DNA from 4 places in the Streptomyces sp. G5(2025) genome. Region 3 is predicted to be linked to each of the others. Evidence: riboswitches for the same ligand, from Rfam matches in the RefSeq annotation. Region 3 holds a riboswitch; each other region holds the start of a gene.
The links. A riboswitch is a leader RNA that binds a small molecule or an ion and turns the genes downstream of it on or off. The one in region 3 is predicted to bind cobalamin.

Region 1: it holds a riboswitch for cobalamin, as region 3 does, so the genes downstream of both, metE (5-methyltetrahydropteroyltriglutamate--homocysteine S-methyltransferase) here and cobN (cobaltochelatase subunit CobN) in region 3, are expected to answer to the same signal.
Region 2: it holds a riboswitch for cobalamin, as region 3 does, so the genes downstream of both, ACOBQB_RS18205 (cobalamin biosynthesis protein) here and cobN (cobaltochelatase subunit CobN) in region 3, are expected to answer to the same signal.
Region 4: it holds a riboswitch for cobalamin, as region 3 does, so the genes downstream of both, ACOBQB_RS23340 (CbtB domain-containing protein) here and cobN (cobaltochelatase subunit CobN) in region 3, are expected to answer to the same signal.

What each region holds. Positions count from the first base shown of each region.
Region 1 covers NZ_JBMUZT010000006.1:173,044-180,126, forward strand. The annotation lists gene ACOBQB_RS11420 (ABC transporter substrate-binding protein) at 1-194, opposite strand, end outside; gene ACOBQB_RS11425 (SRPBCC family protein) at 394-843, shown strand; gene proP (glycine betaine/L-proline transporter ProP) at 1,234-2,784, shown strand; cobalamin riboswitch at 2,871-3,093, shown strand; partial or broken gene metE (5-methyltetrahydropteroyltriglutamate--homocysteine S-methyltransferase) at 3,251-5,613, shown strand; gene ACOBQB_RS11440 (helix-turn-helix domain-containing protein) at 5,937-6,518, opposite strand; partial or broken gene ACOBQB_RS11445 (class I SAM-dependent methyltransferase) at 6,611-7,083, shown strand, end outside.
Region 2 covers NZ_JBMUZT010000006.1:1,619,777-1,626,859, forward strand. The annotation lists gene ACOBQB_RS18180 (hypothetical protein) at 1-349, opposite strand, end outside; gene ACOBQB_RS18185 (alpha/beta hydrolase) at 462-1,598, opposite strand; gene ACOBQB_RS18190 (class II aldolase/adducin family protein) at 1,688-2,362, opposite strand; gene ACOBQB_RS18195 (inorganic phosphate transporter) at 2,697-3,998, shown strand; gene ACOBQB_RS18200 (hypothetical protein) at 4,011-4,244, shown strand; cobalamin riboswitch at 4,367-4,517, shown strand; gene ACOBQB_RS18205 (cobalamin biosynthesis protein) at 4,624-5,577, shown strand; gene ACOBQB_RS18210 (cobyric acid synthase) at 5,574-7,083, shown strand, end outside.
Region 3 covers NZ_JBMUZT010000002.1:1,637,613-1,644,695, reverse strand. The annotation lists gene cobN (cobaltochelatase subunit CobN) at 1-2,115, opposite strand, end outside; cobalamin riboswitch at 2,152-2,283, opposite strand; gene ACOBQB_RS07685 (cobalamin biosynthesis protein CobG) at 2,391-3,809, shown strand; gene ACOBQB_RS07680 (precorrin-8X methylmutase) at 3,821-4,447, shown strand; gene ACOBQB_RS07675 (precorrin-2 C(20)-methyltransferase) at 4,444-6,033, shown strand; partial or broken gene ACOBQB_RS07670 (cobalt-precorrin-6A reductase) at 6,116-6,894, opposite strand; gene ACOBQB_RS07665 (cobalt-precorrin-5B (C(1))-methyltransferase) at 6,912-7,083, shown strand, end outside.
Region 4 covers NZ_JBMUZT010000006.1:2,779,095-2,786,177, forward strand. The annotation lists gene ACOBQB_RS23330 (galactose oxidase-like domain-containing protein) at 1-176, shown strand, start outside; gene ACOBQB_RS23335 (glycoside hydrolase family 6 protein) at 202-1,236, opposite strand; cobalamin riboswitch at 1,599-1,720, shown strand; gene ACOBQB_RS23340 (CbtB domain-containing protein) at 1,755-1,976, shown strand; gene ACOBQB_RS23345 (CbtA family protein) at 2,000-2,791, shown strand; gene ACOBQB_RS23350 (class F sortase) at 2,981-3,646, opposite strand; gene ACOBQB_RS23355 (hypothetical protein) at 3,663-4,220, opposite strand; gene ACOBQB_RS23360 (HAD-IIA family hydrolase) at 4,304-5,083, opposite strand; gene ACOBQB_RS23365 (2-aminoethylphosphonate ABC transporter substrate-binding protein) at 5,157-6,233, opposite strand; gene ACOBQB_RS23370 (ABC transporter permease) at 6,261-7,083, opposite strand, start outside; gene ACOBQB_RS23375 (2-aminoethylphosphonate ABC transporter permease subunit) at 7,075-7,083, opposite strand, start outside.

The DNA of each region.
Region 1 (7,083 bases), on a different contig from region 3:
GCGGACGAACGGCTGTCCCGGCCCGCCAGCCGGATCCGGAAGCCGCGCGGGCCGGCCGCGGCCAGTTCGGGTTCCAGCAAGGTCATGGCGAAGTCCAGGGGGTCGCCCAGACTGGTCAGCCGTCCCGTGCGGGCGACGACGACACCCACCGTGAGGACCCGCTCCCGCCCACCGTTCACAACGCTGTCGCTCATCCTGTTTCCTCGCTGTGTGAGTCCCGTTCGCCCCACACTCCCCACCGGCCGGCAGGCGCAAGAGGGCTGAACGAGTGATGCGTGCGTGCGGGACGGGAGTGAGAGCGCAGGTCCTGGGCACTCGCGGGGAGAGGAAACGACGCACCGCCCGGCGTCGGCGGAAGGGCCCGGGCGCGTTCCACGAGGAAAGGTGTCATCCATGTCGCAAGTCGAGGAATCCATCGAGGTCGACGTGCCGGTCCGTACGGCCTACAACCAGTGGACCCAGTTCGAGACGTTCCCCGAGTTCATGGAAGGCGTGCAGCGGATCGAGCAGCGCACCGACAAGCTCACCCACTGGGTGACGAAGATCGGCGGTGTGGAGCGGGAGTTCGACGCCACGATCACCGAGCAGATCCCGGACGAGCGCGTGGCATGGACCACCGTCGACGGGCAGGCCAGGCAAGCCGGCGTCGTCACCTTCCACCGCTTGGGCGACGCGCGGACGAAGGTCATGCTCCAGCTGGACTACGACCCCGAGGGCCTGGCCGAGACGGTCGGCGACAAGCTCGGCTTCGTCAAGCGGCAGGTCTCCGGCGACCTGGGGCGGTTCAAGAAGTTCATCGAGCAGCGCGGCGGCGAGACCGGCGCCTGGCGCGGTGCGGTCTGACCGTTCCCCACATCGCAGTTCGACTCGCCCACATCAGACGGTAATACGAGGGGCCCGTCCGCGTCATACGCGGACGGGCCCCTGTCGAGCGCCGGGCAGGCCTTGCACCTGCATCTCCCCGCAGGAAGCGGGATGTCTTTCCTTGGACCACCGACGCATCGCCGGCCACCGCGAACCGCGGCGACCAGTGCAAGATCAACTATAGCGCATCGCCCCGGCGGGCGATTTGCCGGTCCTTCCGGTTCGGTCTAATTTGCGTGGATACGACTCTTTCTCGGCCGACCAGAGGAGAGAAACTCCATGGTGAAAGGCCTTCCGCGTGGAAAGGCCCGCCAGTCTCGTGGGCCGGAGGCGGATGCCACGCGCTCGTCGCGTTCGGCGACGGACCGCATGGCGCGTACGCTGCTGCGGCGCCGGAAGAAGGCGCTCAGCGCCGAGGACGTGATGGTCTCGGACCGTCCCAAGGTGCGACGCGCGGTGACAGCCGCGGCGCTCGGCAACACCATGGAGTGGTTCGACTTCGGCGTCTACGCCTATCTGGCGGGCACGATCGGCAAGGTCTTCTTCCCTGCCAGCTCGCCGGGCGTCCAGGTCGTCGCCGCCTTCGCCACCTTCGCCGCGGCGTTTCTCGTCCGGCCCCTGGGCGGGCTCGTGTTCGGGCCGCTCGGTGACCGTATCGGCCGGCAGCGGGTGCTCGCGGCGACCATGATCATGATGGCCGTGAGCACCTTCGCGGTCGGGCTGCTGCCCACGTACGCCTCGATCGGATTCGCCGCCCCGCTGCTGCTCCTCGTATGCCGGCTGGTCCAGGGTTTCTCCACGGGCGGCGAGTACGCCGGTGCCACCACCTACATCGCCGAGTACGCGCCCGACCAGCGGCGCGGATTCCTCGGCAGCTGGCTCGACTTCGGCACCTTCATCGGCTACTCCCTGGGCTCCGGCCTGGTCACCGTCCTCACGCTGGCTCTCGGGTCCGACGGCATGGAGAGCTGGGGCTGGCGCATTCCCTTCTTCGTCGCGGGGCCGCTCGGACTCATCGGCCTGTACATGCGCGTGAAGCTGGAGGAGACGCCCGCTTTCCAGCAGGAGGCGGCGTCCGCCGCGGCCGAGCGGGAAGTCGTCCACCAGCGGGGCGAGAGCGACCCCGTCGAGCAGGCCCGCCAGTCCGGCAAGGGCCGTCTCAAGGAGATCTTCACCCGTCACTGGCAGGCGGTGCTGATCTGCATGGGGCTTGTGCTGCTCTACAACGTCACGAACTACATGGTGACGTCGTATCTCCCCACCTTCATGACGGTGACGCTGGGAGAGAGCGACACCACGGCGCAGCTGCTGGTGCTCGGCACCATGCTGCTGGTGGCGCTCGCCATCACCACCGTGGGCCGCAGTTCGGACCGGTGGGGCAGACGCCCGATGTTCATGGCGGGCAGCATCGCGCTGATGGTGCTCGCCGTCCCGGCGTTCCTGCTGATCCGAGAAGGCGGCATCCTCATGCCCGCCTTCGGGTGCGCGATCCTCGGTCTGCTCCTGGTCTGCTTCGCGGGCACGGCCGCGGCCACACTGCCCGCCCTGTTCCCCACGCGTCTGCGGTACGGCGCCCTGTCGATCTCGTACAACATCTCCGTCTCCCTCTTCGGCGGCACCACCCCGCTGCTCGCCTCCTACCTGGTCGACTCCACCGGCAACACCCTCGTGCCCGCCTTCTACTTGATGGTGGCGGGCGCGATCGGCCTGGTGTCGACGTTCTTCCTGCACGAGACGGCCGGACGGCCGCTGCGCGGCTCCGGGCCCATGGTGGAGACGCAGGACGAGGCCCGCGAGTTGGTGGCGCGCAGCCGCGCGGAGGCGGGGCGCCACGCGCGTGACGTGTGGCTGCGCCTGTGGCATCCGCGCGGCGGGCGCGGGCGGGACGACAGCAAGAGGTCCGGCGGACGCGGGGAGTGACGGGGCGGGGAGTGACGGGGGCGGGGTGGTGCGGGGCGGCGAGCGTTGTGCCGTCAACAGGCGGAGACGTGCTGGTACGTGTGCGTGTACGGTACGGGTGCAGCTGGTTCGCCCTGTCCGCCAGACAGGCGCGTCGCAAGAGGGAACCCGGTGGGAATCCGGGACTGCCCCGCAGCGGTGAGCGGAAACGACAGCCGTCATACGCACTGGACCCGGCCGGGTCCGGGAAGCGACGGCCAGTAGGTGTCCGCCGGGAGACCGGCGGACGGGTCCGCGAGTCCGAAGACCTGCCACTGCCCGTGCGCCGACGCGCGCGGAGACCTCGGTGACCTCGTGGGTGGGTCGGCGTACAGATCAGGTGGCACACGCGAGGGCACAGCGGCGTGGTCCGCCCGGTCGGCCATCCCTTCGCGCCTTCGATCCTTCGCCGGGGTCTTTCGGAGAGACACTCGCGAAGGAGAGTTCCGTGACCACCGGACTTACGGCCGCCACAGCCAGGGCCACCGTGTACGGCTACCCACGCCAAGGCCCCCACCGGGAACTGAAGAAGGCCATCGAGGGCTACTGGCAGGGCCGCGTGGACGCCGACGCCCTGCGGGCCGTCGCCGCCGACCTCCGCCGGGCCACGTGGCGGCAGCTCGCCGACGCCGGTATCCATGAGGTGCCGACCGGCGACTTCTCCTACTACGACCACGTCCTGGACACCAGCGTCATGGTCGGCGCGATCCCCGACCGCCACCGTGCCGCCATCGAAGCCGGCCTTCCCCGAGCTCGCGGCCTCGCTCGACCAGGGGATGCTCCCTCGACGGCTACTTCGCGATGGCCCGCGGCACCCAGGACGTGGCGCCGCTGGAGATGACCAAGTGGTTCGACACCAACTACCACTATCTCGTTCCCGAACTCGGCCCCGGCACCGTCTTCTCCGCCGACTCCACCAAGCAGGTCGCCGAGTTGAAGGAGGCGCTCGCCCTCGGCCACACGCCGCGCCCGGTGCTGGTCGGCCCGGTCACCTTCCTGCTCCTGGCCAAGCCGGCCCCTGGCGTCGCTGCGGACTTCCAGCCGTTGACCCTCCTGGACCGGCTGCTGCCGGTGTACGCGGAGGTGCTCGCCGACCTGCGGGCGGCCGGCGCCGCGTGGGTGCAGTTGGACGAGCCCGCCCTCGTCCAGGACCGGACCCCCGCCGAACTGAACGCCGCGGCCCGCTCCTACCGTGCGCTGGGCGCGCTCGCCGACCGGCCGAAGATCCTGGTCGCCTCCTACTTCGACCGGCTCGGCGAAGCCCTGCCCGTTCTGGCCAAGGCGCCCGTGGAGGGGCTGGCGCTGGACTTCACCGGTCCCGCCGCGGCGAACCTCGACGACCTCGCCGCTGTCGGCGGGCTGCCCGGCAAGCGGCTGGTGGCGGGCGTGGTGAACGGCCGCAATGTGTGGATCAACGACCTGGAGAAGTCGCTGTCCACCCTCGGCACGCTGCTCGGCCTGGCCGACCGGGTGGACGTGGCCGCCTCCTGCTCCCTGGCGCACGTCCCGCTGGACGCCTCGGCGGAGCGCGACCTCGACCCGCAGGTCGCCCGCTGGCTGGCCTTCGCCCGCCAGAAGACCGGCGAGATCGTCACCCTGGCCCGCGGGTTGGCGCAGGGCACCGACACCATCGCGGCCGAACTCGCCGCGAACCGCGCCGCCCTGGCGTCCCGGGCCGGTTCCGCCCTCACCCACGACCCAGCGGTACGCGCCCGCGCCACGGCTGTCACCGACGCCGAAGGGCGACGCTCGCAGCCGTACCCGGAACGGGCGGCCGCCCAGCACGCCCACCTCGGACTGCCGCTGCTGCCCACGACCACCATCGGCTCCTTCCCCCAGACGACCGCGCTGCGCACCGCGCGGGCCGACCTGCGCGCGGGCCGCATCGACACCGCGGCGTACGAGAAGCGCGTCGAGGCGGAGATCCGTGAGGTCGTCTCCTTCCAGGAGGAGGCCGGCATCGACGTCCTCGTGCACGGCGAGCCCGAACGCAATGACATGGTCCAGTACTTCGCCGAGCAGCTCACCGGCTACCTCGCCACTCGGCACGGCTGGGTCCAGTCCTACGGCACCCGCTACGTCCGCCCGCCGATCCTGGCCGGTGACGTCTCGCGCCCCGGGCCCATGACGGTGCGCTGGACGGCGTACGCCCGGTCGCTGACCCGTCGTCCGGTCAAGGGCATGCTCACCGGCCCGGTCACCATGCTCGCCTGGTCCTTCGTCCGCGACGACCAGCCCCTCGCCGAGACCGCCCGCCAGGTCGCCCTCGCCCTGCGCGACGAGGTCGGCGACCTGGAGGCGGCCGGTACGCCGGTCATCCAGGTGGACGAGCCCGCGCTGCGCGAGACCCTCCCGCTGCGGGCCGCCGGGCGCGGCGCCTACCTGGCCTGGGCCACGGAGGCGTTCCGCCTCGCCACGAGCGGCGTCCGCCCGGACACCCAGATCCACACCCACATGTGCTACGCCGAGTTCGGCGACATCGTCCAGGCCATCGACGACCTCGACGCCGACGTCATCAGTCTGGAGGCGGCCCGCTCCCACATGCAGGTCGCACGCGAGCTGGCGGCGCACGGCTACCCGCGCGGGGCCGGTCCCGGCGTCTACGACATCCACTCACCGCGTGTCCCCGGCGCAGGGGAGGCGGCCGCCCTGCTCCGTAAGGGACTTGAGGCCATTCCGGCCGAGCGGTTGTGGGTCAACCCGGACTGCGGTCTGAAGACCCGGAGTTGGCCCGAGGTCCGCGCCTCCCTAGAGAACCTGGTCGCCGCGGCCAGGCAAGTGCGCTCCTCGCTCGCCCTCGACTCCTCCTGAGCACCGCCCCCCCACGTCCGGCGGCGGCGTCCCGTTGCCGGGCGTAGGGGGGCAGCGCCGTTCTCAGGTCCGCTGCCCTGACCGGTTGGGGTCGGGCGTCTGCTCGATCCATGAGACGAGCACACATGTGAGGGGCCCGTCCGCGTCATACGCGGACGGGCCCCTGTCGAGCGCCGGGCAGGCCTTGCACCTGCATTTCCCCGCAGGAAGCGGGGCGTCTTTCCTTGGACCACCAACGCATCGCCGACCGCGGTGAGTTGCCGCGACCAGGTCAAGATCGACTATACCTCATGAAAGCTCGGGGTGGCGCCCGAGGTCTCCCGCTACCGCGTGGGGTGCGCGCGCACGTGTGCCCGTTCGCCTTGAGGGCCGAACAGGACGAGCGTCTCGACCGCGTGCCCGTCGGCCGAGCCGAGCCAGTGCGGCAACGCCGTGTCGAACTCCGCTGCCTCGCCGGCCGACAGGACGATGTCGCGGTCGCCCGCCAAGAGCCGGAGCCGTCCGTTGAGGACGTACACCCATTCGTAGCCACCGTGGGTCTGCGGCGTCGGCCGCGCCGGTTCCAGGCGGCTCGGGATCAGCATTTTGAACGCCTGCACCCCGCCCGCCCGGCGGGTGAGCGGGATGAACGTCATGCCGTGGCGGTGCAGCGGCCGCAGGTGGATGCGTGGGTCGCCCGTCCGAGGGGCGCCGACGAGGTCGTCCAGAGGTACCCCGTACACGCGGGCCAGCGGCAGCAACAGCTCCAGGGTCGGCCGCCGGCCGCCGCTCTCCAGCCGGGACAGGGTGCTCTCCGAAGTCCCCGTCGCCGTCGACAGGTCGGCCAGGGTCAGTCCGCGCTGCTTCCGCAGGGCGCGCAGCCGGGGACCGACCGCGTCCAGCACCTGATCCGTCTTCTCCGTCACGCCGCCCGATCATGCCATAACGGCAATTTTCCGTGCGGTTCACGGATGCTCGCGCCAGCGTGGGTCCGCCACAGTCCTCGTGAAGGAGAGACATGAACGCTCAAGACCGGGCCGCCAACTTCTGGGACGAGCTCCACAGCCAGCGCGCTGCCGAGTCGCCGGTGGTGGCGGTGAATCCGAGGCTGGTGGAGGTCGCCGGTTCACTGCTCGCGGGCACCGCGCTGGACCTCGGGTGCGGGGCCGGAGGAGACACCCTCTGGCTCGCCGCCCGCGGCTGGCGGGTGACCGCGGTCGACATCTCCGCCGTGTCCGTGCGGGCACTCCAGGAGCAGGCCGACCGCGCCCAAGTGCCTGTCACCGCGCTCCGCGTCGATCTGGCCGACGACTTCCCCGCCGGTGCCTTCGATCTGGTGTGCGCGCAGTACCTGCACACGCCGTTCGCCCTGGACCGCGCCCGCGCGCTGCGGACCGCCGCGGAGTCGGTGAACCCGGGGGCCGGCTCGTCGTCGTCGACCACGGCTCCACGGCGCCGTGGTCGTGGAGCGAGGACCCCGACGTACGGTAT
Region 2 (7,083 bases), on a different contig from region 3:
GTCCCAGTTCGGCGGCGGCGCGTTCGGCGGTGGCGTCGGAGAGGGTGCCCTTGCCGTCGGGTGTCCCTCCGGTGCCGCCGGCGCCCGGTCGCAGGGCGGCGTCGGCCCAGCGGGCGATCCGCGCGGCGTCGGCGAGGCCGGCGCGTGCGGCCCGGGCCAGCTCCGAGCGGGCGGGGGTGCCCTCGGGCGGGCGGGGCGCGGGACGGCGCGCGCGGCGGTTGCCCATCGCGCCGGGGGCGGCGGAGAGGGGCCGCGCTGGGTCGCGCTGGGTCTCTCCTCGCTTCTCGGCCCTCGGGTAGGGCGCGCGGACAAGTCGGAGCCTGGAGTCGCGCGGGGTACGGGACGTCACGGGGGCAGTCTTCCTGTTGCCGGTCCGAAAACCCAAACGGAATGGCGTCGGTGGCCTTTGGGGGGTCGCGCGAGGGGGCGCGCCGGGTCGTGCGTCAAGGGGTGGCGGGCGGTCACATCAGGGGGGTGAGGAAGCGGCGCAGCGCCTCTTCGTAACCGGCCGGGTCGGCGTTCCACATGGCGCCGTGGGGAGCGCCGGGGACGGTGTGCAACGAGACCAGGTCCGGGCGCTGTTCGGCCAGGCGCCGGGAGAGGCCCCAGGGGGCGACGGTGTCGTCGGGGCCGTGCACGACGAGGGTGGGGACCCGCAGCAGCGCGGGGTCGGCGGCCGCGAGGGTGCGGTCGCCGCGCAGCCCTGTCCTGCCCTGGGCCGCGCGGACCGCAAGCGGAAGGAGCGGCCCGGGGGTGCGGCGGGCCACGGCGAGGGCGCGGAGGGTGGTCTCCCAGTTCAGCACCGGGGAGTCGAGGACGAGGCCGCGGAGGTGGCCGCGCAGCGCCGAGTGGGCGGCGGCGTGCAGGCACATGGTGGCGCCGGTGGACCAGCCGTGGAGGATGACGTTCCGGGCGCCGTGGCGCACGGCGTGGCGGATGGCGGCGTCCAGGTCGCGCCACTCGGTCTCGCCGAGGTGGCCGAGGCCGTCCGCGGAGCGGGGCGCGCCGGGGTCGCCGCGGTAGGCGAAGTCGAGCACGGGCAGCCCGAGGCGGCGCAGGAAGTCCATGACGACCATGGGGTGCTCGCGGGTGGTGCCCAGGCCGTGCACGGTGATGACCCAGGTGTCGCGCATGTTGGGCACGGACCAGGCGGGCAGGGGGCCGAGTTCGCCGGGGATGCGGACGTCGGCGTGATCGATGCCGAGGGCGGTGTGCGGGTCGCCGATGTGGACCTGCGGGGTGAGCCAGACCTTCGCGCCGGGTTCCAGGGTGCCGCGGGTGACGGCTTCGAGGCGGCGTACGACCGTGTCGGCCTCGTGGGGCGCCGACTCCAGGACGGGGCCGACGACCGCGTGGGTGCCGTTGCCGCTGAGGCCGTACGTGCCGGGGCGCAGGCTCGCGAGGGCGCGGGTCAGGGAGATCTGCCCGGTGCCCGTGGCGTGCACGGTGAGGCGGGGCTCCGACGGCAGGGGGCGGCCCGCCGGGGCCCTGAGGGCGGCGTCGCTGGCGAACCGCCCCGCCGCGACCGCGACCGCGGCTGTCCCCAGGGCTGCTGTGACTGCGGTGACGGCCGCTGCCGTCGCTTTGGCTGGGCGCACCGTCCCAGTGTCCGCGCCCGGGGGCCCGGCGGCCAGTGGGCGGTGCCCGCGGAGTGACCCGGCTGGCTGCGTGCGGGGACGGGTGCCCGTCAAGGCGTCTGCTGCCCGTACCCCCGTAGCTTCTCCTGGGCCTCGCGGAGGCGGGCGGCGGTCAGGAGGGCCGGGGTGTGGCCCGGGACCGAGGTGGCCGTGAGCCACAGGCGGCACATCCACTCCAGCTGTGCCGTGCGGTCGTACGCCTGGGACAGGGAGTCTCCGTAGGTGATCGTCCCGTGGTTCTGGAGGAGGCATCCCGTGCGGTCGCTCAGCGCGCGGAGCATGTGCTCGGCCAGTTCCTCGGTGCCGTAGAGCGCGTAGGGGGCGACGCGGACGGGGCCGCCGAGGACGCCGGTCATGTAGTGGACCGCGGGCAGCTCGGGGACCAGCATGGAGACGGCCGTGGCGTGGACCGCGTGGGTGTGGACCACCGCCGTCGCGCCGGTGGTGCGGTAGATCGCGAGGTGCATCGGCAGCTCGCTGGTCGGCGCGAGGTGGCCGATGACCCGCCGCCCTTCGAGGTCGACGCCGAGCGCGTCCTCGGGCCGCAGCCGGTCGTAAGGGACCCCGCTCGGGGTGACCAGGACCGTGTCGCCGACCCGTACGGAGACATTGCCCGAGGTGCCGACGACCAGGCCGTCCGCCACCGTCCTGCGGGCCGTGTCGACCAGCTCGTCCCACGCCCGCCCGACGGCGTCCCGTTCCGTGCCCTGCCGCTGCTCAGTCATGGGGCGATCCTGCCAGCCGGGAGCGTGGCGCTGTAGGCCCCCGCCGGGCCCCGGGCGGAGTGACATCGGTCTCTTGGAGGGCTCGGCGCGCCATTCCGTTTGGGGCGCGGGAAGGGGGTGCGCGAGGGCGCGCGGGAGAGTGGTGGAAGGCGACACTCCGGCTGGATTAGGGGGCTCGCGCCCACGCTCCGTACGATCGCTCGCAGACACCTGGTCGATAAGGAGAGGCGGCACTCCGTTTTGGGTCACCGCACCGCCCGGCCCAGTTCACTTTCCGTTCACCCAGGTTGCCTACGTTCCACATGCCACTGACGTCCAACAGAAGCCTGGGTAAATGGAACACATCACGCTTCTCCTCGGGATCGTGATCGTCACCGCTCTCGTGTTCGATTTCACGAACGGTTTCCACGACACTGCCAACGCGATGGCGACGACCATCTCGACCGGCGCTCTCAAGCCCAAGACGGCGGTGGCCATGTCCGCCGTGCTGAACCTCGTCGGAGCCTTCCTCTCCGTCGAAGTCGCCAAGACGATCTCAGGCGGGATCGTCAACGAGGACGGCCTCAAGACAGAGGTCATCTTCGCCGCGCTCGTCGGCGCGATCCTCTGGAACCTGCTGACCTGGCTGGTGGGCCTGCCCTCCAGCTCCTCCCACGCCCTCTTCGGCGGCCTCATCGGCGCCGCGGTCATGTCGATGGGCTGGTCGTCGATCAACGGCGGCACCGTCGTCACCAAGGTCCTCATCCCGGCCCTCGCCGCACCGCTCGTGGCGGGTCTCGCCGCGACGCTGGCGACGCGCCTGACGTACCGCATCGGCCGCAACACCGACACCAAGGCCACCGCCAAGGGCTACCGCGCCGGCCAGATCGCCTCCGCGGGCCTCGTCTCCCTGGCGCACGGCACGAACGACGCGCAGAAGACCATGGGCATCATCACGCTCGCCCTGGTCACGGGCGGTGTCCTCAACCCCGGCGCGAACCCCCCGATGTGGGTCATCGTCTCCGCCGGTGTCGCCATCGCGCTCGGCACCTACCTCGGCGGCTGGCGCATCATCCGCACCATGGGCAAGGGCCTCACCGACCTCCAGCCGCAGCAGGGCTTCGCCGCCCAGACCAGCGCCGCGACGGTCATCCTGGCCTCCTCCCACCTGGGCTTCTCGCTCTCCACCACCCAGTCCTGCTCCGGCGCCGTCATGGGCGCGGGCCTCGGCCGCAAGGGCGGCGTCGTCCGCTGGTCGACCGCGACCCGGATGTTCGTCGCCTGGGGTCTGACCCTGCCGGCCGCCGGTCTGGTCGGCGCGGGCGCCGAGTTCCTCACCAAGCAGGGCCCCTGGGGCGTCGCGGTCACCGCCGCCCTCCTCATCGCGGGCTCGGCCGTCATCTGGGTGCTCTCGCGGCGCAACGCCGTCACCCACACCAACGTCACCGACGATGAGATCCGCGACGACGCCACCACCACGGGCGCCGAGCCCGCGGGCGTGGTCACCACCGCGATCGCCGCCGTCCAGCCGCCCCCGGCGGGCGCGCTGGCCGCCGTCGGCGCCTCCTCCGACGACCCGGTCAAGGCCACCATCTCGGCCCCCACCTCGACCACGACCGGCGCCATGGCGGACCCCGCCCGGCCCGCGACGGTGTAAGGACACATCAGCATGAACATCGACTGGGCAGCTCTCGGCTCCGTCTTCGGAGTCAGCCTCGCCGTGACGGTGGCTCTCGTGGGCCTGTTCACCCTCGGCATCATCGGTCTCTCCAAGCAGGAGACGGCGGCCGCGTCCGCCGGCGGCTCCGGCGGTTCCGTGGCGCTGGCGCGCACCGGCGCGTACGCCTGCTTCGCGCTGTGCGCGGCGGCCGTGGCGTACGGCATCTATCTGATCGTCGCCTGACGACAGCGGTTCACGGTGGGGTGCGGGACGTGATCACACGTCCCGCACCCCACCGCCGTATGTGGAGCTCGGCTGTGGGGCTCCGCACACTCTCCCGCCGCAGGTCAACGGCGAGTTGACGGGCGTTCGCGGGGCGTGGTGGACTGCCGGGGCCAACTACGGCGGCAGAAGAGGAAGCCGGTGCGAATCCGGCGCGGTCCCGCCACTGTCACCGGGCAGCCGTCCCCGACGCGCCCGGAAGCCAGGAACTCTCGCCGCCGATCACGTCGAACCAGGGCGCGGACACCCTGAGTGAGGACATATCGCCATGCGCGGCCGCCCGTTGCCGGACCTGTTCCCGAGCGTGAGCTCCCTGCCCGGCACAGCGACGGGCTGACCCATGAGTGCCGATCGCGACTTCGCGTACGGCGCCGCCGCCGGCCTCCTCGGTGACCTGCTGCTCGGCGATCCCCGCCGGGGCCATCCGGTCGCCGGGTTCGGGCGTGTGGCGGGCGCCGTCGAGCGTGTGCTGTGGCGCGACCACCGCGGGTGGGGCGCGCTGCACACCGCGGTGTGCGCCGGGGGCGCTGCCGGTGCCGCCGCCCTCGCCGCTTCTCTCGTACGCCGCTCCCCCGCCGCATCCGTCGCGCTGACCGCCGCCGCGACGTGGGCCGTGGTCGGCGGGACCTCGCTCGGGCGTGAGGCGCGGGCCATCGGCGGCGCGCTCGACGCCGGGGACATCGAGGTGGCCCGGGAGCGGCTGCCTCATCTGTGCGGACGTGACCCGCAGGCGCTGGACTCCGACGGCATCGCCCGTGCCGTCGTCGAGTCCGTCGCCGAGAACACCTCCGACGCGGTGGTCGGCGCGCTGGTGTGGGGTGCTGTCGGCGGGGTGCCGGGGCTCGTCGCCTTCCGCGCCGTCAACACCCTCGACGCCATGGTCGGGCACAAGTCGCCCAGGTACCGGCGGTACGGCTGGGCCTCCGCCCGGCTCGACGACGTCCTCGGCTGGCCGGGGGCGCGGCTCACCGCGGGGCTCGCGGCGCTGGCCGGGGGCTCGCCCTCGGGGGCGGTGCGGGCATGGCGCGCGGATGCCGCGAAGCATCCGAGCCCCAACGCCGGGCCGGTGGAGGCCTCCTTCGCGGGGGCGCTCGGCGTACGGCTCGGTGGGACCCTCTCGTACGGCGGGCGGGTCGAGCACCGGCCTGTACTGAACGCGGACGGGCGGGACGTGCGCGTGGCGGACATCGAACGGGCCGTGCGGCTGTCGCGGCGGGTCAGCTGGCTGGCGCTGGGGGTCGCGGTGGCGGCCCGCCGGGCGCTGCGGTCGGCGAAGGCAGGGAGAAACGCATGAGTGGTGGACTGCTGGTCGCCGGGACCACCTCGGACGCCGGGAAGAGCGTCGTCACCGCCGGGATCTGCCGGTGGCTGGCCCGCAAGGGCGTGTCCGTCGCGCCGTTCAAGGCGCAGAACATGTCCCTGAACTCCTTCGTCACCCGCGAGGGCGCCGAGATCGGGCGGGCGCAGGCCATGCAGGCGCAGGCCGCCCGCGTCGAGCCGAGCGCCCTGATGAACCCCGTACTCCTCAAGCCGGGCAGCGACCGCTCCAGCCAGGTCGTGCTGATGGGCAAGCCGGTGGGCGAGATGAGCGCCCGTGGCTACCACGGAGGGCGCCAGGGGGCGCTGCTGGAGACCGTCGTGGGGTGCCTGGAAGAACTGCGGGGCACGTATGACGCCGTGATCTGTGAGGGCGCGGGCAGTCCCGCCGAGATCAACCTGCGGCGCACCGACATCGTGAACATGGGCATCGCGCGGGCCGCCCGCTTCCCCGTCCTGGTGGTCGGGGACATCGACCGCGGCGGGGTGTTCGCGTCGTTCTTCGGGACGACGGCGCTGCTGAGCGCGGCCGACCAGGAGCTGGTCGCGGGGTATCTGGTCAACAAGTTCCGGGGCGATGTCTCGCTCCTCGAACCGGGTCTCGACATGCTGTACGAGCTGACCGGGCGCCGCACGTTCGGTGTGCTGCCCTTCCAGCACGGGCTGGGCATCGACGAGGAGGACGGGCTGCGGGTCTCGCTGCGGGGTGCCGTGCGCGAGTCCGTGGTGGCGCCGCCGGTCGGTGAGGACGTGCTGCGGGTCGCCGTGTGCGCGGTGCCGCTGATGTCCAACTTCACGGACGTGGACGCGCTGGCCGCCGAGCCGGGTGTCGTCGTGCGGTTCGTGGACCGGGCCGAGGAGCTCGTCGACGCGGACCTGGTGGTCGTACCGGGCACCCGTGGGACCGTCCGCGCGCTCCAGTGGCTGCGGGAGCGCGGGCTCGCGGACGCCCTCGCGCGCCGCGCGGCCGAGGGGCGGCCGGTGCTCGGGATCTGCGGCGGCTTCCAGGCCCTCGGCGAGCACATCGAGGACGACGTCGAGTCGCGCGCGGGCTCCGTGGACGGACTCGGACTGCTGCCGGTGCGGGTGCGGTTCGCCCGCGAGAAGACCCTGGCCCGTCCGGTGGGCGAGGCCCTCGGGGAGCCGGTCGAGGGGTACGAGATCCACCATGGGGTGGCCGAAGTCCTGGGCGGGGAGCCGTTCCTGGACGGCTGCCGGGTCGGCGAGGTGTGGGGTACGCACTGGCACGGGTCGCTGGAGAGCGACGCGTTCCGGCGCCGGTTCCTCACCGAGGTGGCGCGCGCGGCCGGGCGCCGCTTCGTACCCGCGCCCGACACCGGCTTCGCCGCCCTGCGCGAGGCGCAGCTGGACCTGCTCGGTGACCTGATCGAAGAACACGCGGACACGGAGGGGCTGTTGAGCCTGATCGAGAAGGGGGCGCCGGCCGGACTGCCCTTCATCGCTCCCGGCGCGCCGTCGGCGT
Region 3 (7,083 bases):
GGGCAGGGCGGTCGTGCCGCCCCAGATCTGGCGGGCGCGCAGGATCGCGAGGACGAGGTTGACGCGGTCGGCGCCCGCCGGGGCGGTGCCGAGCACGTGCAGGCCGTCGCGGATCTGCATGTCCTTGATCTCGCAGAGCCAGCCGTCGACATGGAGGAGGAAGTCGTCGAAGCCGTCGTCGTCCGGGCGGTCCTCCAGGCCCAGGTCGTGGTCGAGCTTCGCGGCCTGGATGAGCGTCCAGATCTGCGCGCGGATCGCCGGCAGCTTCGCCGGGTCCATCGAGCTGATCTGCGCGTACTCGTCGAGGAGCTGCTCCAGGCGCGCGATGTCGCCGTAGGAGTCGGCGCGGGCCATCGGCGGCACGAGGTGGTCGATGAGCGTGGCGTGCACGCGGCGCTTGGCCTGCGTGCCCTCGCCCGGGTCGTTGACGAGGAAGGGGTAGATCAGCGGCAGGTCACCGAGCGCGGCGTCCGGGCCGCAGGCCGCCGAGAGGCCCGCGTTCTTGCCGGGCAGCCACTCCAGGTTGCCGTGCTTGCCGAGGTGGACCATCGCGTCCGCGCCGAAGCCGCCGTCGGCGGCGGGGGCCGCGATCCAGCGGTAGGCCGCCAAGTAGTGGTGCGAGGGCGGCAGGTCCGGGTCGTGGTAGATCGCGATGGGGTTCTCGCCGAAGCCGCGCGGCGGCTGGATGAGGATGAGGAGGTTGCCGCGCCGCAGGGCGGCAAGGACGATGTCGCCCTCCGGATCGCCGCCGTCGCCGACCCGCGAACGGTCCAGGAACATCTCGCCGGGCGGCGGCCCCCAGTGCTGCTCGACCGAGTCCCGCAGCTCCTGCGGCAGCGTCGCGTACCACCGCTTGTAGTCGGCGGCCGGGATGCGGACCGGGTTGGCGGCGAGCTGCTCCTCGGTCAGCCAGTCCTGGTCGTGGCCGCCCGCGTCGATCAGCGCGCGGATCAGCTCGTCGCCGTCACCGGAGACGAGGCCCGGGATCTCCTCCGTGGGACCGAAGTCGTACCCCTCCGCGATGAGCCTGCGCAGCAGCGCGACGGCGGACGCCGGGGTGTCCAGGCCGACCGCGTTGCCGATCCGGGAGTGCTTGGTCGGGTACGCGGAAAGTACCAGGGCCAGGCGCTTGTCGGCGGCCGGGATGTGCCGCAGACGCGCGTGGCGTACGGCGATACCGGCGACCCGGGCCGCGCGCTCGGCGTCGGCGACGTACGCCGGGAGCCCGTCCTCGTCGATCTCCTTGAACGAGAAGGGGACCGTGATGAGCCGTCCGTCGAACTCGGGCACCGCGATCTGGCTCGCGGCGTCCAGCGGCGAGACGCCCTCGTCGTTCTCCTCCCAGGCCGAACGCGACCCGGTCAGACAGAGCGCCTGGAGGATCGGCACGTCGAGCCCGGTCAACGCGCCCGCGTCCCACGACTCGTCGTCGCCGCCCGCGGAGGCCTCGGCGGGCTTGGTGCCACCGGCGGCGAGGACCGTCGTCACGATGGCGTCGGCGGGGCGCAGCGCGTCGATCAGCTCCGGCTCGGGGGCGCGCAGCGAGGCCACGTACAGCGGCATCGGGCGGGCGCCCGCGTCCTCGATGGCGCCGCACAGGTCGTCGATGAACGCGGTGTTGCCGCTCATGTGGTGGGCGCGGTAGTACAGCACCGCGACCGTCGGGCCCTCGATGTCGCGGGCGGCGCGCTCCAGCGGTCCCCAGGACGGCGCGGGCGCCGGCGGGTCGAAGCCGTGGCCGGTGAGGAGCACGGTGTCGGAGAGGAAGCGGGCGAGCTGCTCCAGGTTCGCGGGGCCGCCGTGCGCGAGGTAGGCGTGCGCCTCGGCGGCGATGCCGACCGGCACGGTCGAGGAGGCCATCAGCTGGGCGTCGGGCGCCTGTTCACCGGTGAGCACGACCACCGGCAGACCGCTGGCGGTGAGCTGGTCAAGGCCGTCCTGCCAGGCGCGTACGCCGCCGAGGAGGCGTACGACGACGAGGTCGGCGCCCTCCAGGAGCGCGGGCAGCTCGGCGAGGTCCAGGCGGGAGGGGTTGGCGAACCGGTAGTCGACCGGACCCCCCGCCGCGCGGGCGCTGAGCAGGTCGGTGTCGGAGGTCGACAGCAGCAGAAGCATGCGTGCGCAGGCCTTCCTCGGGGTGTCCGCGCCCCGGGTGGTCGTATGGACGGCGGGAGTTCCTGACTCGCCCCACGGATGGGGCTCACAGTGGCGGGACCGCGCCGGATTCACACCGGGCTTCCTCCCCCGGGTCCTGGCGGACCCACGCCGTCGCTGGCGTAGGCGGACCTGGCGGCCCGCCGCCTGCATAGTAAGTCCTGACCGCGGCCGATGGGGCGCCCACCTACCGGGACGGCCCGTCTCGGGAGGCGACCGGCCGGATCGGCGTGGGTATGCTCGCCGCCATGCCGCCCACCCGAGCGACCTCCACGAACCAGGGCGAATCCCTCATACGCAACCCGGTACGCGACCGGGGCGACGCCTGCCCCGGAGCCCTCCGCCTGCACCGAGCCGACGACGGCGCGCTGGCCCGACTCCGCGTACCCGCAGGGCTTTTGACGTCCCGTCAGGCAGCGGTGCTGGCAGACGTGGCGGAGCGCCTGGCGGACGGCCACCTCAGCATCACCTCGCGCGGCAACATCGAGCTGCGCGGCCTCGGCGCGAGCTGCGGCGCGGAGCTCTCCGCGCTCCTCGCGGACGCGGGCCTGCTGCCCTCCGAACGCCACGAACGCGTCCGCAACATCGTGGCCTCCCCGCTCGCCACGCTCGACCGACTCGGCCACGCCGACGTGCAGTTGTGGGCCCGCGAGCTGGACCGGCTGCTGTGTGGGCAGGAGTGGACGACGGCGCTCTCCGGCCGCTTCCTGTTCGTCCTGGACGACGGGCGCGGGGATGTGGCCCCGCTCAGCGGCGATGTGACCTTGATCGCAGAATCGGGCGGGGCGGGGCGCGCGTCCGTGGAGTCGGGGGGCGGGGCGGCTTCCGTGCCCGTGGCTTCGGGCGGGGCGGGGTACGCGGGAGCCGACGGAACCCCGGCCGTGCGGCCGACCGGCACGGCGTCGGCGCTCGTCCGCGTCGGTGACCGCGCCCTGCGGGTTTCCGCCGCCGACGCCCCGCGTGCCGCCCTCGCCGCCGCCGGGGCCTTCCTCGCCGCCGCGCGCGACGCGGGCAACGGGGCGTGGCGGGTCCGCGAGCTGCCCGCGGGGCACCCCGTCGACCTCGCCGGGGCGCTGGCGCGGCAGGGCATCGACGCCGAACCGGCCGCCGCCCCCTTCGGCCCGCCCCGCCCCGCCCCACACCTGCCCGGCGTCATCGGCCGCGCGGTGGCCGTCGGCGCCCCCCTCGGCCGCGTGAGCGCCGACCAGTGGCGGGCCCTGCTGCCCGCCCCCGCCGACGAACTGCGCGTCACCCCGTGGCGCGGCTTCGTGCTCCCCGGCTTCGAGGACGCCGCGGCGGCCCGCGCACGCCTGCGCGCGCTGGCCGACGCCGGATACCTCACCGACCCCGCCTCGCCCTGGCTCGGCGTCGGCGCCTGCACCGGCAGGCCCGGCTGCGCCAAGTCCCTCGCCGACGTCCGCGCCGACGCCGTCCCCGGCACCGGTGGCCTGCCCGTCCACTGGTCCGGCTGCGAGCGGCGGTGCGGGCACCCGCACGGCGACTGGGTGGACGTCCTCGCCACCGGGGACGGTCGGTACGAGGTGACGGTGCGCACCGGCGGCACGGCGGCGCCCGTGAGCGGCGGAACCCTGACCGAGACGGTCACGACAGCACGTACGACATCCGCAACCACCAGAGCAACGGCCACGAGATGAGCGAGAGCACAGTGTTCGACTACGAGAAGGACGGCGCGGCGATCTACCGCGAGTCCTTTGCCACCATCCGCGCGGAGGCGGACCTCGCCGGTCTGCCCGCCGACGTCAGCCAGGTCGCGGTGCGGATGATCCACGCCTGCGGGATGGTCGACCTCGTCCGCGACCTCGCCTTCAGCCCGCGCGTGGTGGCCGACGCCCGCAAGGCGCTGCGCGACGGCGCGCCGATCCTGTGCGACGCGAACATGGTCGCGAGCGGCGTCACGCGCAAGCGGCTGCCCGCCGACAACGACGTGATCTGCACCCTCACCGACCCCGCCGTCCCGGACCTCGCGGCGCGGCTCGGCACCACCCGCAGCGCCGCCGCCATGGAGCTGTGGCGCGACCGCCTCGAAGGCTCCGTCGTCGCCATCGGCAACGCGCCCACCGCGCTCTTCCGCCTTCTGGAGATGATCGAGGAAGGCGCCCCGCGCCCGGCCGCCGTCCTCGGCATCCCGGTCGGCTTCGTCGGCGCCGCGGAATCCAAGGACGCGCTCGCCGAGCACCACTCGGGCCTGGAGTACCTGGTCGTACGGGGCCGTCGTGGCGGCAGCGCGATGGCCGCGGCGGCGATCAACGCGATTGCGAGCGAGACGGAGTGAACACCCAGAACACCGAGCACACCGAGAACACCCAGCACACCGAGTACGCCCAGCACGCTCAGAACACCGGGCGGGGGAAGTTGTACGGGGTCGGGCTCGGGCCCGGCGACCCCTCCCTGATGACCGTGCGCGCCGTCGAGGTCATCGCCGCCGCCGACGTCGTCGCGTACCACTCTGCGCGGCACGGCCGCTCCATCGCCCGTTCGATCGCCGCGCGGCACCTCCGTGCCGACCACGTCGAGGAGCCGCTGGTCTACCCCGTCACCACGGAGACCACCGACCACCCCGGCGGCTACCGCGGCGCCCTCGACGACTTCTACGAAGAGGCCGCCGCCCGCCTCGCCGCGCACCTGGACGCCGGGCGCACGGTCGCCGTCCTCGCCGAGGGCGACCCGCTCTTCTACGGCTCCTACCAGCACATGCACAAGCGGCTCGCCCACCGCTACGACACTGAGGTCATCCCCGGTGTGACCTCGGTCAGCGCCGCCGCCGCCCGCCTCGGCGAACCCCTCGTCGAGGCCGAGGAGGTCCTGACGATCCTGCCCGGCACCCTCCCCGAGGAGGAGCTGACCGCGCGCCTCGCGTCGACGGACTCGGCGGTCGTCATGAAGCTCGGCCGTACGTTCGGCAAGGTGCGCGGCGCCCTGGAGCGCTCGGGCCGCCTGGACGAGGCCCGTTACGTCGAGCGCGCCACCATGGACGGCGAGCGCACCGGCCGCCTCGCCGACGTGGACCCGGAGTCCGTGCCGTACTTCTCCGTGGCGGTGCTCCCGAGCCGGGTGGCGCCGCTGACGGGTGGCCCCCGGCCGGAGCCGTCCCCCGAGGGCGGGGCGGGCGAGGTCGTCGTCGTCGGCACCGGCCCGGCCGGACCCCTCTGGCTCACTCCCGAGACGCGCGGCGCGCTCGCCGCCGCCGACGACCTCGTCGGCTACACCACCTACGTCGACCGCGTACCGCACCGCCCCGGCCAGCGGCGCCACGGCTCCGACAACCGCGTGGAGTCCGAGCGCGCCGAGTTCGCCCTGGAACTGGCGCGGCGCGGGCGGCGCGTGGCGGTCGTCTCGGGCGGCGACCCCGGCGTCTTCGCGATGGCCACGGCCGTCCTGGAGGCCGCCTCGCAGGACGCGTACGAGGACATTCCGGTCCGGGTGCTGCCGGGCGTGACCGCCGCCAACGCCGCCGCCGCGCGCGCGGGGGCACCGCTCGGCCACGACTACGCCACGATCTCCCTCTCCGACCGCCTGAAGCCGTGGGAGGTCATCGCGGAGCGGCTCGCCGCGGCGGCCTCGGCCGATCTCGTCCTCGCGCTCTACAACCCCGGTTCGCGCAGCCGCACCTGGCAGGTGGGCAAGGCCCGGGAGCTGCTGCTCGAACACCGGGCGCCGGATACGCCGGTCGTCCTCGGGCGGGATGTCGGAGGACCTGAGGAGTCCGTGCGTGTGGTGCGGCTCGCAGACCTCGACCCCGCCGAGGTCGACATGCGGACGCTGCTGATCGTCGGGTCCTCGCAGACCCGGGTCGTACGGCGGCGTGGCGGTGCGGAGCGGGTGGTGTGGACGCCGCGGAGGTACCCCGAAGGGGGGTGAGCGGGTTCCCGTGCGTGTGCGGGTGCGCGGGGGCTGGTCGCGCCCACGCGGCGGAGCCGCACATGTCACAGTCCCGCGCCCCTTACGGGGCGCACGCCCCTTCAGGGGCACAGCCGCTGACGCGGCGCAGCCAGGTGGCCGCCTCCTCCGGAGCGGCCACCACCGGAACGCCCTCCGGGACCGGTGGCCGCTCCACGATCACCACGGGGACCCCCGCCTCGCGCGCGGCGGCCAGCTTCGGTGCCGTCGCCGCACCCCCGCTGTCCTTCGTCACCACCACGTCGATCCGATGCGTACGCAGCAGCTCACGCTCACCGTCCAACGTGAACGGGCCCCGGTCGAGGAGGACCTCCACGCGGGCCGGGAACGGCGGCTCGGGCGCGTCGACGGACCGTACGAGGAACCACAGCGCCGCCAGGTCCGGTTCCGGCCCGGCGAAGGCCGCGAGCCCCATCCGTCCCGTCGTGAGGAAGACCCGCTCGCCCAGCCCGGGCAGCACCCGTGCCGCCTGCTCCAGGGAGCCCACCGGATGCCAGTCGTCGCCCTCACCCGCGACCCAGCCGGGGCGGCGCAGGGCGAGCAGGGGAACATGGGCGGTGGCGGCGGCCGACGCCGCGTTGAACGAGATGGCCTCGGCGAAGGGATGGGTGGCGTCGATGAGCGCGTCCACGCGGTGGTCCCGCAGCCACGCCGCCATGCCCTCCGCCCCGCCGAACCCGCCGACGCGGACCTCGCCGGGCGGCAGCCGGGGCGCGGCGACCCGCCCCGCCAGGGAACTGGTCACCCGCAGCCCCGCATCGCCCGCGAGCACTTCCGCCAGGCGGCGGGCCTCGGTCGTTCCCCCAGAATCAGTACGTGCACGGAGTTCGGTTCCCCTCATGAGTAAGGCAAGCGGCCCGCACGAGGCGCAGGGCGGACGCGGCGCCCAACTCAAGCACACCGGTCTGCGGCCCGGCTGGACGACCGGCGCCTGCGCGACCGCCGCCACCACCGCCGCGTACACCGCGCTGCTGACCGGCGACTTCCCGGACCCGGTGACGATCACCCTGC
Region 4 (7,083 bases), on a different contig from region 3:
CGCACGTCACGGATATCGACCAGACGTCGATCGCGCTGGACCTGAAGAAGTCGAAGGGCGAGGTGAGGGTGACGGTCCCGAAGAATCGGAGTTTGGTGGAATCGGGCTGGTACATGCTGTTCGTGTCGGATGAGCAGGGGGTTCCCAGCGAGGCGCGATGGGTTCGCGTGCCGTGAGTATCGCCCCCGTAAGGGGCGACCCCTACGAGGCGTTCCTCACCAGGCCCAGCGCGTACTCCGGCCACCACTCCCCCGCCTTGGGTCCGCCCCGGCACGTCCCGTCGGACTCCCCCGGCCGCTTGATCCACAGGTACGCGTCGACGAGCGGGTCGTCCGTCTTCGTCGTGGGCGTCTCGCCGAGCGCCCGCCCCGGCGGGTTGCACCACGGGTCCTTGCCCTTGTCGTAAGGCCCTTTGCCATTGCGCCCCGTGTCGATGACGAACGGCTTGCCGCCGATCTTCGCCGAGAGCCTCTTGCCGAACTCCGTACTGGCCTCGGTGGTCTGGAAGTTGGAGACGTTGACCGAGAAGCCGTCGGCCTGCTCGACGCCGGACCGCTTCAGGGGCTCCCAGAGCGAGTCGGGGTTCTGCCAGCCCGCGTTGCCCGCGTCCAGGTACACCTTCGTGTTCTTCAAGGACTTGAGCTTCTCGATGGCGCCCCTGAGGAGGTCGTAGCGCTCCTCGTGGAACTGCTCGGGCGTGCAGTTGTCGACCATGTGCAGCACCGCGTCCGGCTCCAGGATCACCGTGGCACGCCGGTCGCCGATGCCCCGGGCGACCTGGTCGACGAACGCGCGGTAGGCGTCGCCGTCGGCCGCGCCGCCGCCCGAGTACTGGCCGCAGTCGCGGTGCGGGATGTTGTAGAGGACCAACAGGGCGTCCCGGTCGGCCTTCTCCGCGGCCTCCGTGAAGCCGCGCGCCTGGTCCTGCGCGTTCTCCGGGACGAGCCACTCGGCGACCGGCTGCCGGGCGATCTTCCGGGTCAGTTCGGCGTCGTCCTTCGCGCCGTCCTTCTCGTACGCGGCGACCTGCTTGGCGGCGGTCCCCTCCGGGTTGACCCAGTACGGGTCCTGGCTCTTGGGCTGCTGTTTCGGGGGCGGTCCCGACGTGTTCTCCTCCGGGTCGCCACCGGAGGAGAAGCACGCGGAAAGGAGGAGCGCGGCCCCCGCGAGCGCCACCCCGGTCCGCACCCCCCTGGCCGCGAAACGACGTCCGCGGCCGGTGTCATTTCGGTACATCCACTCCCCCTTGGGCGCACTGTCCGTATCTCAATCCTGACACAGGGTCCCCCGGCCCACGAGGTGCTCACGGCTGCCTCTAGGCCGCCGCGCGCATTCGCCCTAGAGTCTGTGGCACGGCCCAACCGCCTGGCCCTGTGGGCCATTTACGGAACCGGGACGGCCTGCCCGTGAACCTCCCGCGCCGGCGCCGGGTTCCTCCCGCGGCTCGTGCGCGCGCGGTCGAGGACCGGCCCGGTCGGCGGCTCCCGGGGGAGCGGGCCGCCGATCGGGCAGGTGAGCCCGGCGGTCAGCAGGACCGCCCAGGACCTGGGGGGTGTTGACAGAGACGCGACGCGCTGGGACTCTCCGTGACGACAAGTCCATACATCGAGGCGACGGTTTGACAGGAACCCGGTGCGAATCCGGGGCGGTCCCGCCACTGTGACCACGTACGCACGCTCGTACGCGGAAGTCAGGAACTGAACCGTCGTCCTCCTGCCATGGGGCGTGGAAACCCCAGAAGGAGGCCCACCGGTATGTCCCTGCACTCCGCAGCTCCGCACACCGACACCACGGCGAGCCAGGCCGCCGTGACGCAGACCCGCGACTGGCTGATCGCCTCGGCCGCCGCGGTCATCGCGCTCATCGCGCTCTACGCCGTGTTCATGGACAACGGCTCGCTGATCTCGGCGACCGGCGACTACCTCCACGAGTTCGCGCACGACGGCCGGCACCTCTTCGGTGCCCCGTGCCACTGACCGGGCGGACGGACACCAGCACCATGCCCTCAGCACCCTCGTCCCCCGTACTCCCCCTGCTCGTCCGCGGCCTGGCCGCGGGCGGAGCGGCGGGTCTCACCGCCGGCCTCTTCTCGCTGCTGCTCGCCGAGCCGTTGATGGACCGCGCGATCCGCGCCGAGGAGAAACGCGCGGCCGCCCAGGAACACGGGCACGGCGCCGCGCAGGCCGTCCAGCACCACGAAGAGCTGTTCAGCCGCTCCACCCAGCACGGCGGCCTGGTCGTCACCGCCCTCGTCGCGGGCCTGGCCCTCGGCGTGCTGTTCGCCGTCGCGTACGCCGCGGTGCACCGGCGTGATCCGCGCGCGCTGCCGTGGCCACGCGCGCTGGCCTTCTCCGCCGCCGCCTTCCTCGCGGTCTCCCTCCTGCCCGGGCTGCGCTATCCGGCGAACCCGCCGGGCGTCGGCGACGCGGGCACCGTCGGCGACCGCCAGGCGCTGTGGCTCGCCTCGGTCGCCATCGGCGTGCTCGGCATGTTCCTGGTGCGCCAGGTGTACGTGCGCCTCGCCGCGCACCCCGAACCGGTGCGGCACATCGCGACGGCCCTCACCGCGGTCGCCGTCCTCGCGGTGCTGTTCCTGCTGCCGGGCAACCCCGACCCGGTGCCGGTCGACGCGTCGTTGCTGTGGGACTTCCGCATGCTGTCGCTCGCCTCGCACGCCTTGCTGTGGGCGGTGTTCGCGGCGGTCTTCGGCGGCCTCGGCGTGCGCGCGGCGAAAGGCGCCGCCGCGGCTCCCGCTCCGGCCCCGCCGCTGACCGGCCGGCAGGCCGCCTAGCGGGCTCCTCGGCAGGTGCGGGTGACCCGGGAGCGCGCCCCTGCCGAAGGTGCGCGCCGCACGTGATCAGGCGCGCCCCGGCGGCGGGCGGCGCCACCGCTCGCCACCCGGCGCCGCCCGCGACATGCCCGCGGCACGGCCGTCGGACCACCGAGCCGCCACAGCCCTCGGACTCCCCTGACCACCGGTCTAACGCCGCACCCCGGTCAGGTACGCCGAAACGATCACGTTCGCCGTATAGGCGCGGGCGGCCCTGTCGAAGGTGCCGCCGCAGGTGATGAGGCGCAGTTCGGCGCGGCCCTCCTCGTGGGGGCCGTAGGCCTTTCGTGCGTCGAAGCGGTCGCTGGTGACGACCTGGACGTCGTCGATCGTGAACTCGGCGACGGTGCCGTCGTCGCGGGTCACGTCGATCCTCTCGCCGGGGCGCGCCGCGCTGAGGTCGTAGAAGACGGCGGGGTCGGTCTCGGTGTCGACGTGGCCGACGAAGAGCGCCGCGCCGGGGGCGCCGGGGCGGGTCCCGCCGCCGTACCAGCCGACGGTGTCCCCTTGGGCGAACGGCGGCGGGTCGATCGCGCCCCGGGCATCGAGGCCGCGGGCGGTCACCGGGGCGCCGACCTTCAGGGAGGGCACCTCGACGCGCTGCGGCCGGGCGGGCGCCAACGGTGTGTGGGCGGGCGGCAGTTCGACGGCGTGGGGGCGGCCGACCGCCGCCACGTCGCCGGTCGCGGGCCCGGACAGGCCGCCGGGCAGGTTCGCGACCCCGCTGCCCCACAGCGCGAGCCCCACCAGGAGGACCGCCCAGGCGACGCCGGTCAGCAGGCGTCCGGACCCGGGCGGGCGTTCGCCGCCGGACACGCTCACGCCCCGCCCGTCACTCGGAGCGGCGCCGGCGGACGCTGCGGAACGCCACGGCGACCGCCGCGACCCCGGCGAGGATCAGGCCGATCACGGCGTGCCGGGTACCGGGGCCCGCCTCGTCGGCCCCGTCGGGCTCCGCGGACACCGCCGAGGTCAGGTGGGCGGTGCCGCCGCCACCGGCGCGCACCGGCGCGGTCGGCTCGGTGTTCCGCTGGGCCACCCGGACGGTGCCGACGCCCTGGTGGGGGTGGCCGTCGCAGATGACGGTGAGTTCGTAGGACCCGGTGACGCCCTTGCGGATCCTGGCGGTGCCGTGGAGATCGTCGCCGCCCCGCCCGGCGAGGCGCGCCTCCCCCTCGAAGGCCCCCGATCCCGCCGATCCGGTGGCGCCCTCGCAGCCGGTCACTCTCACCTCCACGGAGGCGCCGGCCGCGGCGTCGGCGGGGGTGACGGTGGCGTCCACGGAACCGTTCTCGTGGGCCGCGGCCCCACCGCCGGGCAGGGCGACCATGACAAGGACGGCCACGCCGGCCACGCCGGCCGCACGAGGAGCGAGGGAACATATACGCATCGTGAACCTCCTGTCCTACGAGGTTCACGCCGTGCCCCGCCCCCCGCATCCCGGCAGCGGTCAAACGGGGGCCGTGCGGCGGTCTAGACCCGCTCGACCAGGTCGGCGATGGAGTCCACGACGGTGGACGGCCGGAAGGGGTACGTGTCGATGTCGCGCCGCGACGTCAGCCCGGTCAGCACCAGGAACGTCTCCATGCCCGCCTCAAGCCCGGCGAGGACGTCGGTGTCCATGCGGTCGCCGATCATCGCGCTGGTCTCCGAGTGGGCCCCGATGGCGTTCAGCCCGGTCCGCATCATCAGGGGGTTCGGCTTGCCCGCGAAGTACGGGTTCTTGCCGGTCGCCTTGGTGATCAGCGCGGCCACGGCGCCCGTGGCGGGCAGCGGGCCCTCGGTGGAGGGGCCCGTCTCGTCGGGGTTGGTGCAGATGAAGCGGGCTCCGCCGTTGATGAGGCGGACGGCCTTCGTCATGGCCTCGAAGGAGTACGTGCGGGTCTCGCCGAGCACCACGTAATCCGGGTCGTGGTCGGTCAGGACGTACCCGATGTCGTGCAGGGCCGTGGTCAGGCCCGCCTCGCCGATGACGTAGGCCGTGCCGCCGGGGCGCTGGTCGTCCAGGAACTTGGCGGTGGCCAGCGCGGAGGTCCAGATGTTCTCGACGGGCACTTCGAGGCCCATGCGGGTGAGCCGGGCCTGGAGGTCGCGCGCGGTGTAGATGGAGTTGTTGGTCAGCACCAGGAAGGGCTTGCCGGAATCGCGCAGCTTCTTGATGAACGTGTCGGCGCCCGGGATCGGGACGCCCTCGTGAATGAGCACGCCGTCCATGTCGGTGAGCCACGATTCGATGGGCTTGCGCTCTGCCATGAGGTGCACTCCTGCGGTGTACGGGTTGGCTGGGGCGCCGGGACAGCGCTGTGCCGACGCCCCCACCCTACGATCAGCTGCCGGTCGCCGACTTCCAGTCCTCCACGTAGCTCCGGAGGTTCTCCGAAATGTCCGTCCAGTCCGGCTCGAAGATCTCGACGCCGTTCATGATCTTGTCGAGCGCGACCGCGTTCGCGTCGGTGGCCTTGACGTCCTTGCGGGCCGCGAAGCCGCCGCCGACCTCGCTGACCTGCCGCTGCGCCTCCTGGCTGAGCAGGTGGTCCAGGAGCTTCTTCGCGTTGGCGCTGTGCGGGGCCTTGTCGACGAGGCCGGCCGCGTAGGGCAGGGCGAAGGTGGTCCGCTTGCCGCCTTCCCTGGCGGGGAACCAGATGCGGAGGTTCGGCATGTCCTTGGACTGGGCGTAGTTCATCTGGACGTCGCCGTTGGCGGCGAGCAGTTCGCCCTTGTCGACCTTGGGCGCCAGCTTGCCGGTGGAGGCGGAGGGGCCGACGTTGTTGGTCTGGAGCCTCTTCAGGTACGCCATCGCGGGCTTGCGGCCGCCGAAGTCGTGCATGGCCTTGATGAGCACGGCGGTGCCGTCGCCGGCGACGCCGGGCGTGGAGTACTGCACCTTGCCCTTGTACGCGCTGCCGGTGAGGTCCTCCCACGTCTTGGGGGCCTTGCCGCCGGGCAGTTCCTTCTTGTTGTGGATGAAGCCGAAGTAGTTGTTGACGATGGACGTCCACTTGCCGTCGGCGGCCTTGTCGGCGCCGTCGACCTCTTCGGAGCCCTTGGGTTCGTACGCCTTCAACAGCCCTTTTTTGTCGGCCTGTTGGATGAAGGGCGGGAGGGTGATGAGGACGTCGGCCTGCGTGTTGGACTTCTCGCGGACGGCGCGCTGCACCATCTCGCCGGAGCCGCCCTCGACGTAGTCGACCTTGATGCCGGTCTTCTTCTCGAAGTCCTTGAAGACCTTGTCGTACCAGCCGTCGCCCTTCTCGCCCTTCAGGCCGTCGGCACTGTAGACGGTGACGACGTTTTCGTCGGACGCGGCGGAGCCGCCGCACGCGGTGAGGGAACCGGCGAGGAGGAGGCCGCCGGTGACGGCGGCGGCCGTGCGGAAGCGGCGGGCTCGGGTGGGGCGGGACATGACGTTTCGTACTCCTTGAAGGGGTTCTCAGCGGTAGGAGGCGCGGGTGCGGATGCGGGAGACGGCGAGGAGGACGAGCAGCGTCGCGGCCATCAGGACCACCGCGAGGGCGGCGCCGGTGAAGGCCGCGCCGCGGTCGGTCGCCGCGTGGATCCGCACGGGCAGCGGCGTCCAGTCGGGCGGGTAGAGCATCACGGTGGCGCTCAACTCGCCCATGGAGAGCGCGAAGCAGAGCCCGGCGGCCGCGGTCAGGGAGGGCAGCAGCAGGGGCAGCTTCACCCTCCACAGGACGTACGAGGGGCGGGCGCCGAGCGAGGCGGCGGCCTGTTCGTACGCGGGGTCGAGCCGGGCGACGGCGGCGGAGACGGACTGGTGGGCGAAGGCCGTGACGAGGACGGCGTGCGCGAGGATCACGATCCAGCGCGTGCCGTTGAGGAGCATCGGTGGTTCGCTGAACGCGACGAGGACCGCGAGGCCGACCACGACGGACGGCACGGCGACGGGCAGCATGAAGAGCGCGTCGAGTGCCTTCCCGAAGAGCCGGGACAGCCTGGGGTTCTTCCCGCCGCCCTGCTTCAGCGAGGCGGCGGCGAGCGCGGCCCAGGTCCCGGTGGCGAGCGCGAGCAGACTGGCGGTGACGGCGGTGACCAGGCTGGTGGTGAGGGCCTGGAGCGAGTCGCCGCGGGTGGCCGCCGCGTAGTGTCCGGCGGTGAAGCCGGAGGGGAAGGCACCCGACCAGTGCGCGGAGAAGGACGCCGCGAGGATCACGAGCAGCGGCAGCGCGAAGAGGGGCAGGAAGAGGACGAGGAACAGGGCCCGGAGCGCCCACCTGCCTGTGCGGCTATGCACC